One region of the Streptomyces sp. NPDC050508 genome, then DNA from elsewhere that is predicted to be linked to it. Evidence: riboswitches for the same ligand, from Rfam matches in the RefSeq annotation. Region 1 holds a riboswitch; the other holds the start of a gene.
What was found. Region 1 has a riboswitch for cobalamin ahead of metE (5-methyltetrahydropteroyltriglutamate--homocysteine S-methyltransferase). Riboswitches for the same ligand answer to the same signal wherever they lie in the genome.

Region 1 (4,887 bases):
CCGACGCGCTGGAGAAGGTGTACGGGCGGCACGCGAGCCAGATCCGTACGATCGCCGGTGTGTACCGCACCGAAGCCGGCGACTCCCCGTCCGTCGAGCGCACCCGCACCCTGGTCAGCTCCTTCGAGGAGGCCGAGGGCCGCCGCCCCCGCATCCTGGTCGCCAAGATGGGCCAGGACGGCCACGACCGCGGCCAGAAGGTGATCGCCACCGCCTTCGCCGACCTGGGCTTCGACGTCGACGTCGGCCCGCTGTTCCAGACCCCGGGCGAGGTGGCCCGCCAGGCCGTCGAGGCGGACGTGCACATCGTGGGGGTGTCCTCGCTGGCCGCCGGACACCTCACCCTCGTACCGGCGTTGAAGGAGTCCCTCGCCGAGGAGGGCCGCGAGGACATCATGATCGTGGTAGGCGGAGTCGTCCCGCCACAGGACGTACCGACACTCCTGGAGATGGGCGCGGCGGCCGTGTTCCCGCCCGGGACGGTGATCCCGGACGCCGCCCACGACCTGGTGGAACGACTGGCCACCGACCTCGGGCACACCCTGTGATCGAGGTCGACACCTATGTGAAGGGCGTACTCGACGGGAAGCGGGCCCTGGTGGCCCGCGCCATCACACTCGTCGAGTCGACCAAGCCACAACACCGGGCCATGGCACAGGAGTTGCTGACCGAACTCCTCCCCCACAGCGGCCACGCCCGCCGGATCGGCATCAGCGGCGTACCGGGGGTCGGCAAGTCGACGTTCATCGACGCGTTCGGCACGCTGCTCACCTCGCTCGGGTTCCGGGTCGCGGTGCTCGCCGTAGACCCGTCGTCGACCCGCACGGGCGGTTCGATCCTCGGCGACAAGACGCGCATGGAACGCCTGGCCGTCGACCCGGCGGCCTTCGTCCGCCCCTCCCCCACCGCCGGCACACTCGGCGGCGTCGCGAAGGCGACCCGCGAGTCGATCGTGGTGATGGAAGCGGCGGGCTACGACGTCGTCCTGGTCGAGACAGTAGGCGTAGGCCAGTCGGAGACGGCGGTCGCCAACATGGTCGACTCCTTCCTGCTGTTGACCCTGGCCCGCACCGGCGACCAACTACAGGGCATCAAGAAGGGCGTCCTGGAGTTGGCGGACGTCATCGCCGTCAACAAGGCGGACGGCCCGCACGAGCGCGATGCGCGGAGCGCGGCAAGGGAGTTGGCAGGCGCGCTACGCCTGATGCATCCCGCCGACGCGGCGTGGACCCCGCCGGTACTGAGCTGCAGCGCCCGCGAGGGCACCGGCCTCGACACGGTCTGGGAGCGCCTGGAACAACACCGTTCGCTGCTGGACTCCACGGGCCGCCTCGCCGCGAAGCGCCGCGACCAACAGGTGGACTGGACCTGGACGATGGTCCGCGACGACCTCCTGGGCCGCCTGCACTCAGATCCGACGGTACGTGCGCTGGCCCCGGACCTCGAACGCCAGGTACGCGAGGGCGAGTTGACGGCAACCCTGGCGGCAGAACAAATCCTGCGAGCCTTCGGCACCCCGCCCAACTGACCCAACCTGTTTTTAGGGGCGCGGGGAACTGCGCGACCAGCCCCCACCGGGCCCGCACCCAAAAATCGACGCACCCACCCCAAACCCTTTAGGCTGGCGGCGCAGCTGGTTCGCCCCGTCAGCCAGACGGAACGCGTCGCAAGAGGGAACCCGGTGAAAATCCGGGACTGCCCCGCAGCGGTAAGCAGGAACGACCGCCGTCATACGCACTGGGCCCACAACAGGACTTGGGAAGCGACGGCCAGTAGGTGTCCTCCGGTTCCAAAAGGGGACGTGCCCGCAAGTCCGAAGACCTGCCAACTGCCCACGCGCGAACGAATTTCGTGCGCGGAATCCCGGTGACCTCGTGGGCGGGTCGGCGTACACATCGGCGGTCACGATCGCCCGGTCTGACGTTCCTTCGCGCTCTCGTCCCCACCGGGACCTCAGGGAGACATCTCGCGAAGGAGAGTTCCGTGACGACAAAGTCCGCAGCCGCGGCAGCACGGGCCACCGTGTACGGCTATCCCCGTCAGGGTCAGGGCCGGGAACTGAAGAAGGCCGTCGAGGGGTACTGGAAGGGCCGCGTCGACGCCGACGCCCTCCGGGCCACCGCCGCCGAACTGCGCCGTACGAACTGGCAGCAGCTCGCCGAGGCAGGCATCCACGAGGTACCGACCGGTGACTTCTCGTACTACGACCACGTCCTGGACACCAGCGTCATGGTCGGCGCGATCCCCGAGCGCCACCGTGCCGCCGTCGAACGCGACGCGCTGGACGGGTACTTCGCGATGGCGCGCGGCACGCAGGACGTGGCGCCGCTGGAGATGACGAAGTGGTTCGATTCCAACTACCACTACCTCGTACCCGAGTTGGGCCCGGACACCGTCTTCACCGCCGACTCCACCAAGCAGGTCGCGGAGTTGAAGGAGGCCCTCGCCCTGGGCCTCACTGCCCGCCCGGTGCTCGTCGGCCCGATCACCTATCTCCTGCTCGCCAAGCCCGCCCCCGGTGTGTCGGCGGACTTCGATCCGCTGACCCTCCTGGACCGGCTGCTGCCCGTGTACGCCGAGGTCCTCGCCGACCTGCGGGCGGCGGGCGCGGAGTGGGTGCAGCTCGACGAGCCCGCCCTCGTCCAGGACCGCACCCCGGCCGAACTGAGCGCCGCCACCCGCACCTACCGCGACCTCGGAGCCCTTCCCGACCGGCCCATGCTGCTGGTCGCGTCCTACTTCGACCGGCTCGGCGACGCGCTGCCGGTGCTCGCGAAGGCGCCGGTGGAGGGGCTCGCGCTCGACTTCACCGGGACCGCCGCCGCCAACCTGGACGCCCTCGCCACCGTGGGCGGGCTGCCCGGCAAGCGCCTGGTCGCCGGTGTCGTCAACGGCCGCAACATCTGGGTGAACGACCTCACCAAGTCCCTCGCCACGCTCGGCACGTTGCTCGGGCTGGCCGAACGGGTCGACGTGGCCGCCTCCTGCTCACTCCTGCACGTCCCGCTCGACACCGCCACCGAGCGGGACATCGAGCCGCAGATCCTGCGCTGGCTCGCCTTCGCCCGCCAGAAGACCGCGGAGATCGTCACCCTCGCCAAGGGCCTGGCCCAGGGCACCGACACCATCACCGCCGAACTCGCCGCCAACCGGGCCGACTTGGCCTCCCGCGCGGGCTCCCCGATCACGCGGGACCCCGCCGTACGGGCCCGTACGGCCGCCGTCACGGAGGCGGACGCCCGCCGCGCGCAGCCGTACGACGAGCGGACCGCCGTCCAGCGGGCCCACCTCGGTCTGCCCCTGCTGCCGACCACCACGATCGGCTCCTTCCCGCAGACCGGTGAACTGCGCACCGCCCGCGCGGACTTGAGGGCGGGCCGGATCGGCACGGCCGGTTACGAGGAGCGCATCAAGGCCGAGATCCAGGAGGTGATCTCGTTCCAGGAGAAGACCGGCCTGGACGTCCTGGTGCACGGCGAGCCCGAACGCAACGACATGGTCCAGTACTTCGCCGAGCGGCTGACGGGCTACCTCGCCACGCAGCACGGCTGGGTGCAGTCCTACGGCACCCGTTACGTCCGCCCGCCGATCCTCGCCGGCGACATCTCCCGCCCGGAACCGATGACGGTGCGCTGGACGACGTACGCCCAGTCGCTCACCTCGCGCCCGGTCAAGGGCATGCTCACCGGGCCGGTCACCATGCTCGCCTGGTCCTTCGTCCGCGACGACCAGCCGTTCGGCGACACCGCACGGCAGGTCGCCCTCGCCCTGCGCGACGAGGTCAACGACCTTGAGGCGGCCGGGACTTCGGTCATCCAGGTCGACGAACCCGCCCTGCGCGAGACCCTGCCGCTGCGGGCCGCCGACCACCCCGCGTATCTGGCGTGGGCCACGGAGGCCTTCCGGCTCAGCACTAGCGGAGTGCGGCCGGACACGCAGATCCACACCCACATGTGCTACGCCGAGTTCGGCGACGTCGTCCAGGCCATCGACGACCTCGACGCGGACGTCATCAGCCTGGAGGCGGCCCGTTCGCACATGCAGGTCGCCCGCGAGCTGGCCGGGCACGGCTATCCGCGCGAGGCCGGACCCGGCGTGTACGACATCCACTCCCCGCGCGTGCCGGGCATCGACGAGGCGGCTGCCCTGCTGCGCAAGGGACTTGAGGCCATCCCGCCGGAGCGGCTGTGGGTCAACCCGGACTGCGGCCTGAAGACCCGCGGCTGGCCCGAGACCCGTGTGTCCCTGGAGAACCTGGTCGCCGCGGCCCGCACGGTCCGCAGGGAACTGACCGGTTCCTGACCCGAGGGCGGGGGCGGCCGGGAGGACACCCTCCCGGCCGCCCTCGCCGCGAGGTGTGTGGGAGACGATGATCCGCACAGCCCGGAGAACTGGAGCGACGAAGTGACCAGCCGCATCACCTTGATCTCGCCGGCCATGAACCGGTCCCTGCGGGAGACCCGGTTCGACGACGGCAGTCCGCTCGACGCGAGCGGCACGGCCCGCGCCGAGTCCGCCGCGGGTTCGCTCCGCTCGGCTGACCGGATGCTGGTCTCGCCCACCGTGCGGTGCCGGGAGACGGCGTCCGCGCTCGGTCTCTCGGCCGTGGCGGAGCCGGAGTTGGCGGGTCTGGACATGGGGCGTTGGCGAGGCCTGACCCTCGACGAGGTGATGGCTCGGGAGCCGGACGCGGTGATGGCCTGGCTGACGGATGCGGACGCGGTGCCTCATGGCGGGGAGCCGGTGCGGGCGCTCTGCGAGCGGGCGGCGCGGTGGCTGGATGCGGCGGCCGGGTTCGAGGGGAGGACCCTTGCGGTGGTCGAGCAGGAGTTCGTGCGGGCCGTTGCGGTCACGGTCCTTGACGCGCCTGGGCCTGCGTTCTGGCGG
Region 2 (4,887 bases), on a different contig from region 1:
GATCGGCCACGAAGAGACCATCCAGCAGCGCAGCGCCCTCTACCTGATCATGGTCGTGTGCTCCGTCGCCTTCCTCGCGGGAGCCGTCTATCTCGGCAAGCGACTCCAGACGCGCTTCGGCAACTGGAACGCCACCCTCCTCGCCGGCGCCGCGTTCGTCGTCGCGATCGGGATCGTCATGCTGCTCCTGCCTCAGTTCGGCCATCTCTCGTACAACAAGGCCAACTTCGGCAACCAGGCCACCGAGACACCACTGCCGCTGAAGAATTCCAAGGGCACCATCGTCTACCCGGGCTTCCCCGCCGACGTGCTGTACGCCTTCCGCTTCTACTCCGTCGCCGCGCAGTTCATCCTCTGGACGGCCCTCGGCCTGATCTTCGCCCCGCTCGCCGAACGCCTCCTCCAGCCCACGCGCCCGGACGCCGCCACTCCCTCGAAGGAGCCGGATCCCGTCCCGGCGTGACGGTGCATGAAATCGCCGTGCCTGTCGGTGGCCAACTGCCGCCGAAGCAGCAGGTGTTCGTTGATCAGCCTGACGGAGCCGCCACTCCGGGTTGTCCGAACAGTTGAACGGCGTGCGTGCTCAGTGCGGGACCACGGCCACCGGGCACGCGGTGTGTTCCAGTACGGCGTGCAGCGTGGGTCCGAGTGTCCGGTCCGCGCGGCCGAGCACCAGCAACTCCGCCGAGGCCGACGCCTGGAGCAGGGCCGCCGGTGGGCTCTGGAGGCGGAGATCCTCGTAGACGCCCACGTCCGGATACTTCTCGCGCCACGGCCGCAACGCGTCCGAGAGGCGCTGCACCTCCTGGTCCTCCCAGCTCCCTCGGTCCTCCTCGGGCGGCGCGTACGGCATCCACCGCTCGGCGGGGGAGGGCAGTCGCCAGGCGCGCACGATGTGCAGACCGGTGCCGCGCCGGCTGGCGGCGTCGAAGGCGAAGTCGACGACGGAGGTCACCGGGGCGCCGACATCGACGCCCAACATCACCCCGTACGGCGACCGCCCGCGGCGCGTCCGACCCGATCCCCTCGGCACCAGCACCACCGGCCCCTCCGAGCGCTCGGCGACCCCGTGCGCCACGGAACCGAGGGCCAGGCCTGTGAATCCACCCGCACCACGCAGCCCGAGCACCGTGCAGTCGGCCTCGGCGGTCAGGGGCAGCAGCGCCGGCACGATCGCTCCGGTCAGACCGAGCCCCTCGGCCCGGAGCCCCGGGTGGTCCTCTTCGAGCGCTGCCACGAGCGCGTCGGGGGAGGGCTCACGGAAATACGGCCATGTGGTCAGCAGCTGCTCCTCGGGGAGGGCCGAGACGTGTACGACCCGCAGGGGGAGTCCTCGCAACTCCGCTTCGGCTGCTGCCCAGTTGGCCGCGACGCGACTGTCCGCGGATCCGTCGACGCTGACAACGATCAGTTGGGACATGGCCGTTGGACCTCCACGCGTACGAGTCGAGGCACTCACGATCCGCCCGACCCGGGCAAATTGCACAGGGGCCGGACGGATCCGAAGAGAAGCTGGACGGTCCTACGAGTGCGGGAGACTCTGCCGCCTGGCAGGGGGCGTCGGTACGGCAAGCTCCGCCAGGTGGTGCAGCGAGTTGGTGAGATGGTCAGGGCCGAACGGTGGGAACCGGATGCCGCGGTCCCGGATGAACTGCGGCACCGCCGACCAGTCGTAGGTGAGCGTGACCTCCGTCTCGGACGGACCGAGCGGTGCGAGGTCGTAGCGCCAGCTCCAGCCGCCGAACTCCAGGTCACCGCCGCCCTTGTCCTGCCCCGTCAGCCAGCCGATGGTGTGTGGCGGGTCGAGCACCTGGACCTTGTTGACCACCTGGTAGTCACCGTTCGGATGGTTGGCGTGGTACATGTCCATCCGGAAAATCTGCCCGACCTCGGTCAGCGGCGCCCGCTCGACGGGATCCTGAACCCAGCCGGTGCCGTCGATCGCAGCATGGGTCGTCGGGTCCGCCAGCACCGCGAACAGCCTCGCTGCGGGTGCGGCGACAGTCAGGGTGGCTCTCACGTTCTCCCGGTCCACGGTGTGCACGCTCCTTGTCGTCTCGTGTCGTCTCGGGCCTCCGCGGGTGCGGAAGGAGACGTTCCCACCATGCAGACGACGCGGCGAGACGGAACTCATCGGTCGGGTGGGCGCAATCCGCATCCGTGCCACCGATCGCGAACGCGGCGCACACCCCGGTGACCCCGTCGCGGGAGCCAATGGGTGATCTTGATACGTTGTGGGGGCCAGTCGTGCCACAACCGAGGCCAGGGAATCCGGTGCGAATCCGGAACTGACGCGCAGCGGTGAGGGGGACGGGCGGGGCACTGACGTCACTGGAGCGACACGGGCCGGCCGAAGGAGCCGGTGCGTGACGCGCCGGGAAGGCGCCCCGTCCGGACGAACCCGAGTCCGAAGACCTGCTGGCGCCTTCTCGCCCTCGGCGAGGGGAAGTTCGTAGGCCAGGCTCCGCGTTCGAGCCCCGACAGGCAAGGCATGCCCGTGATCCGTACCGCCCCCGTACCGCTGCGCCGCCGTACCGCGGCCCTTCTCCTCGCGCCCGCCCTGCTGCTGACCGCATGCGGAGGCTCCGACGGGAACAGCGCCGACAGCGAGGCGGAGAAGTCCGCCGCGGGCTTCCCGCTCACCCTCACCGACTGCGGGCAGAAGGTCACGCTGAAGTCGGCCCCGAAGCGCGTCGTCTCCCTCAACCAGGGCACCACGGAGATCCTGCTCTCCCTCGGCCTCGCCGACCGCATGGCCGGCACCGCGACCTGGACCGACCCGGTGCTCAAGGGCCTGGAGAAGGCGAACGCGACCGTGCCGCGCCTCGCCGACAACGCCCCCTCCTTCGAGAAGGTCCTCGACGCCGAACCCGACTTCGTCACCGCCTCCTTCGTCTCGACGCTCGGCAAGGGCGGTGTCGCCACCCGCGAACAGTTCGAGAAGCTGGGCGTGCCGACGTACGTCTCGCCGTCCGACTGCGCGGGCAAGGACAACGACAGCGGCGGCGACGGCTCGCGCAGCACACCGCTCACCCTCGACACCGTCTACGGCGAGATACGCGACCTGTCCCGCGCGATGGGCGTCAAGGAACGCGGCGACAGGCTCGTGGCCCAGCTGAAGGCGCGGGTGACCAAGGCCACCACCGGCCTCGACGCCTCCGGCACCTCCCTCATGTACTGGTTCGCCAACTCCCAGTCGCCCTACCTCGCCGGCTGCTGCGGCGCCCCCGGCGCCATCACCCGTGCCGTCGGCGCGAAGAACGCCTTCGCCGACACCCACGACGAGTGGCCCCAGATCAACTGGGAGACCGTCGCCGACCGCGACCCCGACGTCATCGTCCTCGGCGACCTGACCCGCAAGTCACAGACCGCGGAGACCGCCAAGGCGAAGATCCACTTCCTGGAGACCAACGCCGCCACCCGCAACCTCACCGCCGTCAGGAAGAAGCGGTACATCCTGCTCAGCGGTCAGGCGATGAACCCCTCCATCCGCACCGTCGAGGGGATCGAGCAGGTCGCCGCCGGCCTGCGCGACTTCGGACTCGCCAAGTGACCCTCCGCACCCTGCTGTTGACGGGCGGCGGACTCGCGGCACTGGCGGTCTCCGTGGCCTTCGCCGTAACCATCGGACCCGCCGACATCTCCACGGCCGATGTGTGGGCGTCGGTCGCCTCCCACCTCGGTGGCGGGGACAGCACGCTCGCCCCGCTCCGCGACGGCATCGTCTGGGACCTGCGCACGCCCCGCACCCTGCTGGCCGCCGTCTGCGGTGCGGGGCTCGCGCTGTGCGGCGCGGTCATGCAGTCCCTGCTGCGCAACCCGTTGGCCGACCCCTTCGTGCTCGGTATCTCCTCCGGGGCGTCCACGGGCGCGGTCGCGGTCGTGGTGCTCGGCGTGGGTGGCGGAGCCGTGTCGCTGTCGGCGGGCGCCTTCGTCGGTGCGCTGCTCTCCTTCGGGCTGGTGATGCTGCTCAGCCACAGCCTCGGCGCGAGCATGGACCGGGTCGTGCTGTCCGGCGTGGCCGCCACGCAACTCTTCTCCGCGCTCACCTCCTTCACCGTGCTGACCTCGGCGGACGCCGAGACCACCAAGGGCGTGCTGTTCTGGCTGCTCGGCTCGCTGTCCGGCGCCGACTGGGGTCAAGTGGCGCTGTGCGCTGGCGCGTTGGCCCTCGTCCTGGTCGTGTGCCTGGGCCACGCGACCACCCTGGACGCGTTCGCCTTCGGCGAGGAGGCGGCCGCGGGGCTCGGCGTGAACGTCTCCCGGGCCCGGCTGATCCTGCTGTGCGCCACGGCACTCCTCACCGCCGTTTTGGTCAGCTGCGCCGGAGCGATCGGCTTCGTCGGCCTTGTCCTGCCCCATGTCACGCGCGCGCTCACCGGTGCCGGGCACGTACGTCTGCTGCCCGTCACCGCACTGACCGGGGCCGTGTTCCTGGTGTGGGTGGACACCCTCGCCCGTACGGTCGTCGATCCGCAGGAGGTACCGGTGGGTGTGGTGACGTCCCTGATCGGCGTACCCGCGTTCGTGGTGGTGCTGTACCGAGGGCGGAGGAAGGCATGAGCGACCTCCTGTCCGACGCCTCGGGCGGCGGACTGTGCGCCGACCGCGTCGCCCGCCGCACGGACGGTCGGCTCATCGTCGACGGCGTCACACTTGTCCTGCGGCCCGGCGAGACCGTCGGACTGCTCGGCCCCAACGGGTCAGGAAAGTCAACGCTGTTGCGCCTGCTCGCCGGTGTCCTTCCCGCCTCCACCGGAGTCGTCACGCTGGACGGGCGGCCGCTGCCCGCGGTCGGACGCCGCGCCACCGCCCGCCGTATCGCCACCGTGGAACAGCACACCCACACCCAGACCGAGTTGACCGTCCGCGAGGTCGTCGCCCTCG

Region 2: linked by a shared signal. The riboswitch ahead of AB0I69_RS32500 (ABC transporter substrate-binding protein) and the one ahead of metE (5-methyltetrahydropteroyltriglutamate--homocysteine S-methyltransferase) in region 1 are both predicted to bind cobalamin.

Annotation. Positions count from the first base shown of each region.
Region 1 is NZ_JBFAJJ010000003.1:142,250-147,136, forward strand. It holds gene scpA (methylmalonyl-CoA mutase) at 1-548, shown strand, start outside; gene meaB (methylmalonyl Co-A mutase-associated GTPase MeaB) at 545-1,528, shown strand; cobalamin riboswitch at 1,618-1,844, shown strand; gene metE (5-methyltetrahydropteroyltriglutamate--homocysteine S-methyltransferase) at 1,984-4,302, shown strand; gene AB0I69_RS10240 (histidine phosphatase family protein) at 4,405-4,887, shown strand, end outside.
Region 2 is NZ_JBFAJJ010000013.1:104,382-109,268, forward strand. It holds gene AB0I69_RS32485 (CbtA family protein) at 1-463, shown strand, start outside; gene AB0I69_RS32490 (universal stress protein) at 584-1,420, opposite strand; gene AB0I69_RS32495 (polyketide cyclase) at 1,523-2,035, opposite strand; cobalamin riboswitch at 2,226-2,438, shown strand; gene AB0I69_RS32500 (ABC transporter substrate-binding protein) at 2,492-3,553, shown strand; gene AB0I69_RS32505 (iron chelate uptake ABC transporter family permease subunit) at 3,550-4,563, shown strand; gene AB0I69_RS32510 (ABC transporter ATP-binding protein) at 4,560-4,887, shown strand, end outside.